2 regions of the Paenibacillus sp. YYML68 genome follow, and region 1 is predicted to be linked to the other one. Evidence: predicted binding sites of a transcription regulator. Region 1 holds the regulator's gene; the other holds the start of a gene.
The links. Region 1 encodes CtsR, which represses protease genes until heat stress. Its sites were predicted from a motif close to ATGGTCAATAAAGGTCAAACA; they were not measured.

Region 1 (3,413 bases):
CGACAGCTTTTCTCCTGCTATTTGCTGCAAAAAACCGGGCTGCGTAATGACCATCAGCTCATTAAGCACCTGTGGAGACAGCTTCTTGATGAAGCCCATATCGATGCCGAGCCGAACATCGGACAGCCGCTGAGCCGCTTCTTTGGAGTCCATGATCGCTGCGTAGGAGAGAATACCGAACGAGCGGCTCACCCGATCGAGCAGCTTCGCACGGCTATCCTGAAGCAGCTTCTGCCGCGCAGCACGCTCATGCTCAATAATTTGCCGGACGACACTGTACAAATTCTCAATAATTTCCTCCTCGGATTGTCCGAGTGTAATTTGGTTCGATATTTGAAACAAGTTGCCCAGCGCCTCGCTGCCTTCGCCGTACAGCCCTCTTACCGCAAGACCGACCTGCGTAATGGCCGACAGGATGCGGTTAATTTGCTGCGTGACGACCAGTGCGGGCAGATGGAGCATGACGGACGCGCGAATACCGGTGCCGACGTTCGTCGGACAGCTCGTGAGATAGCCTCTCTTCTCATCGAATGCATATTCAAGCTGCACCTCGAACAGATCATCGATCTGTCCGGCCAGGTCCCACGCCTCCTTAATCTGAAAACCGGGGCACAAGCATTGTATTCGAAGATGGTCCTCTTCATTCACCATAATACTAATCGATTCGTTATCTGATAAAATAACTGCGCCGTTACGGGATTCGTTCGCAAGGGCCGGACTGATCAAGTGCTTCTCGACCAGCACGCGACGCTGAAGCTCATTCAGCTGTGACAGCGGCACTAGTGTAAACTGACTAATCGTGCTCAATTCCTCGTTGTTCATGAGCTCGGCAGCCTTATGCAGCACTTCCTCCGACTGCTGATTTGTCGCCAGCATCGGGAACGGATACTGTCTCAGGTTGCGAGCAACCCGCACTCGGCTGCTGATCACAATGTCTGATTCCGGGCCATTACCCTTCATCCAATCACTCAATGCATGCTCCGTGAAGCGATTCACTTCCGCCATAAGGATGACTTCCCTCCTATCGTCCTGTTAAGCCTCCGCTATCTTCTTCTCCAGCTCCCGTATGCGATCCCTCAGCTGAGCCGCTTGCTCGAACTCCTCGTTCTGTATACGGAGTGCTAGATCCTTCTTCAATTCGTCGATTTCGCGCTTGAACCGAATCAGGCCTCCGCTGCGCTTCGGCACTTTGCCGATATGCACCGTGTTACCGTGCACCCGTTTGAACAGCGGATCGAGCTTCTCGGCAAAATGCTTGTAGCAATCGCTGCAGCCGAAGCGTCCGACCTTGCTGAATTGACTATAGGTCAATCCGCAATGCTCACAACGGGACGGCTGCTGCTTCTGAACAGCACTTGCTCCATGAGAGGAAGGCTCGAAGTCGAGCAGGCCGCTCAGCAAATTGTGAATGGAGAACCCGTTCGGCGTACCGGGGATGAGCTCCCCTTTTTCCCGAGCGCAGGCTTCACAGATGTGAAACTCGGTCTTCTCTCCATTCAATATTTTCGTAAAATGCAGCGTCGCCTGTTTCTTTCCACACTCTTGACAAATCAAAGGTTACTCCTCCTTCAACGTCATTTGCACAGTAAAGCGATCAGCATTGCCTTAAGCAGCTTCGCCCTGATTTCGTCCCTTAACGGGAGCTTCAAGGTCAGCACCTCTCGGGACATCGCAGCGTTGATAATCGCCGCCTCCCGCGAGCTGATGAGCTTCGCTTCCTCTAGACGATAGACCATCCCTTCGGATGCGGCTTGATCGAGATGAGTGCTAATATTTTGTAGAATAAAATCAAGAATCGTGCCCTGCGACTGGAGGCCTACCCTCTGTATTCGAATGTAGCCTCCTCCGCCGCGCTTGCTCTCGACGACATATCCCTTCTCTAGTGTAAAGCGGGTGCTGATCACATAATTAATTTGAGAAGGAACGCAATTGAATTGCTCTGCTAGCTCGTTACGTTGAATTTCGATCATACCGTCGGGGCTCTGCTGCAGCACCTGCTTCAGATACTGCTCGATCATTTCTGAAACATTACGCATAAGTTCGACCTCCGCGACTGTAGTGGACCATATAATCAGGAGTTCGCCCATTACTGACTTTGACTTTCTTTGACTTTGTAGTTATTATATCAGATCTTATGGAAAATGCAATATTGTCCGACTATTCTGACTCGTCCCTTGCCACGTTCAGATCACGTGCGTTTTATTTAGTATGGGAATACGGACATGATTTTATATCATCGGTCAAAATTGGCTTATATAGGGGGAGCGCTGCGATCGGTTTGTGCTACAATAGCTGTATTTGATGGTTGAAGCGGAGAGAGGGATTGAGGATGAGACTACTTGGTAAGCTGGTCCATGAGCAGGTGGAACACATTCGCGAAGGCCAGACATTCGAAAGACGAGCAGCACGCGGCATTATACTGAGCGGTTCACAGATCCTATTGCTATATACGAAGCGGTACAACGACTACAGCTTTCCCGGCGGCGGTGTGGATGAGCATGAGGATCTTATAACAGGACTGACACGAGAACTGGCAGAGGAGGTTGGGGCGCGGCAGCTTGAGATCGTATCTGAATTCGGCTACATCGACGAGTACCGACCCTATCACAAGGCTCCTTATCAGCTGATGCATATGCTCTCCTATTTCTATGTCTGTCATGGGGAGATTGACCTTGCTGCCGCGCAGCTTGAGGATTATGAGAAGTCGAATGGAATGTCGGCTGTCTGGATCTCCATTGATGAAGCGATACGCCACAACAAGCAAGTGATCGCCGAGCGCGAGGCCTCGATGGGCTTCTCCATCGCTCGAGAAACGTATGTGCTTGAGCTTGTAGCAAAGGAGCTAGTAACAGGGTTGCGTTAAAAACCGTATACCTTCCTTCCTCAGATACAATACGGATTGTGCACCAGCAAGCCTCAGGACTTACCAGACATAGCCGAGCCTTGCAGTGTGGCATATTAATGTTGATCTGACAGCCGTTCTCGGTGTCACTATGAACAACGCTATGAGGAGGTTTGTATGGTGAGACGTGTCCTTAGGCTGCTGATGCTTATGAGCATGTGCAGCGAGGTATTGCTGCTCGGAGGTAACGCTGTATTCGCAGATGGTGCCTTCCACTTTGGATTTAAGAAGAGCGTGAACGGTCAAGCGCCATCCATCGACGAGGAGGGCTTCAAGCCGCTCCTGCAAAAGTATGGGGCTATCTTCACCGGCGACCTTGAGCAGAAGGAGCTCTATTTAACGTTCGACAACGGATACGAGAATGGATACACCGCTCAAATGCTTGACGTACTTAAGGAGAAAAAGGTGCCTGCGATCTTTTTCGTGACCGGGCATTACGTGAATACGGAGCCTGAGCTTCTTAAGCGTATGAATAATGAAGGACATCTCATCGGGAATCATTCCTGGAGTC
Region 2 (3,413 bases), 4.4 Mb from region 1:
AAGCGCCGAAGGGCATCTATAACCCTGACCAAGATAACTCCAAGCCGGTGGCCAAGTTCGCCTTCGGCAAGCCGGTGTACCGACTGGGAGAGCCGATCAAGTATATCGACTTGAGCTACGACCCGGACGCGGAGGGGACCATTAATTATAAGTGGACCGGCAAGGCGGAAGTATTCTTCACGCCGGGCACGTACCCGATTACGCTGACGGTCGAGGATCGACACGGGAACAAGAGTGAGCCGTACACGCGCTATGTGGTGATCAGTAAGGAGCCGTACTTGAGCGAGGTCGAATATCCGATCTATATGAAGCCGATCGGTTCGTTCATGAAGACGAACTGGTCGATTCTGTGGGGCAACTTCCACGAGCTACCCATGCTGTCGAAGCAGGTAAGCGAGGATACGTCTCGCAGGCTGCTCGTCAGCGACAGCCCGGAGACGTTCACCGAGCTTGGCGTGCTGTATGAGGATACGATGAACGGCAAAGGAAGACTGTATGCCGATCATGTGAACGGCATGAACGAGATGGTGGAGCTCGGTATTCTCGTAACGAACAATACGAGTAAGCCGGTTACCGTCAAGACGACGAATAAGGGTGAAGTATGGCCATCCGTCTATGCCAATCTAATTGGCAATGAGGCGACGGTCGACTTCCTGCTCGGAGACCCGTTGAACGAGAAGATCACGATTCCTCCTAAGCAGACGTTCATCTATAAGCAGATGCCGGAATTTTATCCGAATCAGGGCGTGAACCTGTTCTATGATGTGGAGACGGACGGCGAGGTTCAATTCACGTTCGTGGTGGATAAGGAGCTGTCTACAGAGTCGCTCGAGCTTCCGCGACTGGCGTTCAACGGACATGTGAGAGGTACATTCCCAGTATCGGAGGTAACCTGGAACATCGACGCGACGAGCTTCACGAAGCCGTCAAGGCTCGTGATCGGCGACGGCAAGCTCGATCCGTTCCAGCCGGGCTTCGACCCGCTGCGCGGCACGCCGGTGTTCAATGATGGCAACTACGGTGTCATCTACAAAATTCATGCGGTGAAGCCTCGTAAGCTGGCGGTGCTGGTGCTGCCAAGAGGCGGCGTATTCAAGGGTCCGTTCAAAATTAACGGTGAAATGCGACTTGTGCCAGAGTCGGGCATTATGACGGCGTTCGACGGCCTGCAAATTATTGCGCGCACGACCGGAACAGAGGAGTCGCTCGATATCGAGTTCAGCCCGCCGGCGGGGTCGGCGTTCCCGATCGACATTATCTTCTACCCGCTCGATGAGCGGGCGCCTTAACAGCATATGGTGTGAGAAGCCTCTGTCAGCATGATGCAGACGGAGGCTTCTTCGGCTTACGACTGATAAGCAACAGCCCCGATAGCGGCACGCATAAGCGCGCTTGTATCGGGGCTGTTCGTCTAATCGGACTGCAGGAACGTCTTAAATCTTCTCAATAACCTTGTCGATCAAGCCGTACTTCATTGCTTCCTCAGCAGACATGAAATTGTCGCGGTCCGTATCCTTCTCGATCGTCTCGAACGATTGACCTGTACGCTCTGCGAGAATCGTATTCAGCTTATCACGCATCTTCAGAATGCGCTTCGCGCGAATCTCGATGTCACTCGCTTGACCTTCTGCGCCGCCGAGCGGCTGATGGATCATGACCTCGCTGTTCGGCAGCGCGTAGCGCTTGCCCTTCGCGCCTGCAGACAGCAGGAAGGCGCCCATCGAAGCGGCCATACCGACGCAGATCGTCGAGACGTCCGGCTTGATGAATTGCATCGTGTCATAGATCGCCATGCCGGAGGTGATAGAGCCACCGGGGCTGTTGATGTACAGACTAATTTCTTTATCCGGATCTTGGGCAGCTAAGAACAGCATCTGCGCAATGATCGAATTGGCGACAACGTCGTTAATCGGGCTTCCGAGAAAAATGATCCGGTCCTTCAGAAGTCGCGAGTAAATATCGTAGGCGCGTTCTCCTCTTGCATCCGGTTCAACAACCATAGGAATAAAGCTCATTGTGCTGCACCCTCCTTTGATATTAAAACTATAACCATAATAACGGAATCTCAACCAAAGGTCAAGAAAGGTCAAACTCGAACGCAAAAAAAATCAGTCTTCCGAGCAGAGGACTGATTGTTGGTAGTAAGTATAGTGGCGCGCCCGTAAGGAATCGAACCTTAATCTCAGGCTCCGGAGGCCTACGTCATATCCATTGGACCACGGGCGCGTGCTGCTTTCACATAAAGCCAATCAAGCTTCCAAAAGTGACAGCGAAGTTAATTATATGCGATCTCGGAGTGAAAAGCAAGCGATAGTTGCGCGAGCTGTGCGAGTATGCACGTTAAACGACGTCGCACCTAGCTGTGACGGGATCTGTAAGGGGCAGCTGCGGCTGACGACCAGTTCACCCGCAGCAATGGATCGACGGCCAGCAGGTGCGGGTTGCTCCATGCGCCAGTAGTCCGCTGACTGGGAGTGCCACTTCCGTCGACGGCGGCTGGGAGGGACAGTCGCTGTCATGTGGAGCTGAGTCTGGCTATTTGATCAGGCGGGAGCACAGAGCCTTGCGTAGTCCGTTTGTTAAGTTATTCTCTTTACTTTACTTGAGAATGAGAATCGTTGTCAACATATTTTTTCTATACTTAACCACAATTTTATATTTAATAAAAAGTGTTGCATTGATAATGATTATCATTTAAAATGGGCTCCATCAAGGCGTGGTGTCATTAATTTCCAAATGGGGGGCTCAAATTGATGGGAAATGCAGCGTATTTGGAAAGCCAACGTATGCGGGAATCGAATGCAAGATCGTATCCGCGCAAGCTGCCGCTTGCGCTCGTCGAGGCGAAGGGGCTGCAGGTGAAGGATGCGGACGGCAAGGTATATATCGATTGCTTGGCCGGTGCAGGGACGCTGGCTCTTGGTCACAATCATCCGGTCGTCATCGAGGCGATCGAACAGACGCTTCGCGCGGAGCTGCCGCTTCATACGCTCGACCTGACGACTCCGGTGAAGGAGCGGTTCGTCGATGAGCTGTTCAGCCACTTGCCGGAGGAGCTGGCTCGCAAGGGGCGCATTCAGTTCTGCGGACCGACGGGCGCAGACGGCGTGGAGGCGGCGATGAAGCTGGCGAAGACGGCAACGGGTCGCTCGGGAATGTTCTCCTTCCAAGGGGGCTATCACGGCATGACGGCGGGGGCGCTCAGCCTAATGGGCAATCTGCAGCCGAAGCGGCACGTTGGCACGCTGGTGCCGAATGTGCAATTTTTACCGTATCCGTACTCCTATCGTTGTCCGTTCGGACTAGGTGGGTCGATGGGGGCAGAGGTAGGCACTCGATATATTCACAATTTGCTCGACGATCCGGAGAGCGGTGTCTTGCCTCCTGCGGGAGTCATTCTGGAGCTCGTCCAA

Region 2: clpP (ATP-dependent Clp endopeptidase proteolytic subunit ClpP) is a predicted target of CtsR. The motif match lies at 2,073-2,093, and genes of this name have one in related genera.

The regions. Positions count from the first base shown of each region.
Region 1 covers NZ_BQYI01000001.1:701,429-704,841, reverse strand. The annotation lists gene PAE68_RS03115 (protein-arginine kinase McsB) at 1-1,005, opposite strand, end outside; gene PAE68_RS03110 (protein-arginine kinase activator protein McsA) at 1,033-1,554, opposite strand; gene PAE68_RS03105 (CtsR family transcriptional regulator) at 1,575-2,036, opposite strand; gene PAE68_RS03100 (NUDIX hydrolase) at 2,330-2,863, shown strand; gene pdaA (delta-lactam-biosynthetic de-N-acetylase) at 3,020-3,413, shown strand, end outside.
Region 2 covers NZ_BQYI01000001.1:5,061,884-5,065,296, reverse strand. The annotation lists gene PAE68_RS22555 (copper amine oxidase N-terminal domain-containing protein) at 1-1,289, shown strand, start outside; gene clpP (ATP-dependent Clp endopeptidase proteolytic subunit ClpP) at 1,434-2,015, opposite strand; tRNA gene PAE68_RS22545 (tRNA-Arg) at 2,152-2,226, opposite strand; gene PAE68_RS22540 (diaminobutyrate--2-oxoglutarate transaminase) at 2,754-3,413, shown strand, end outside.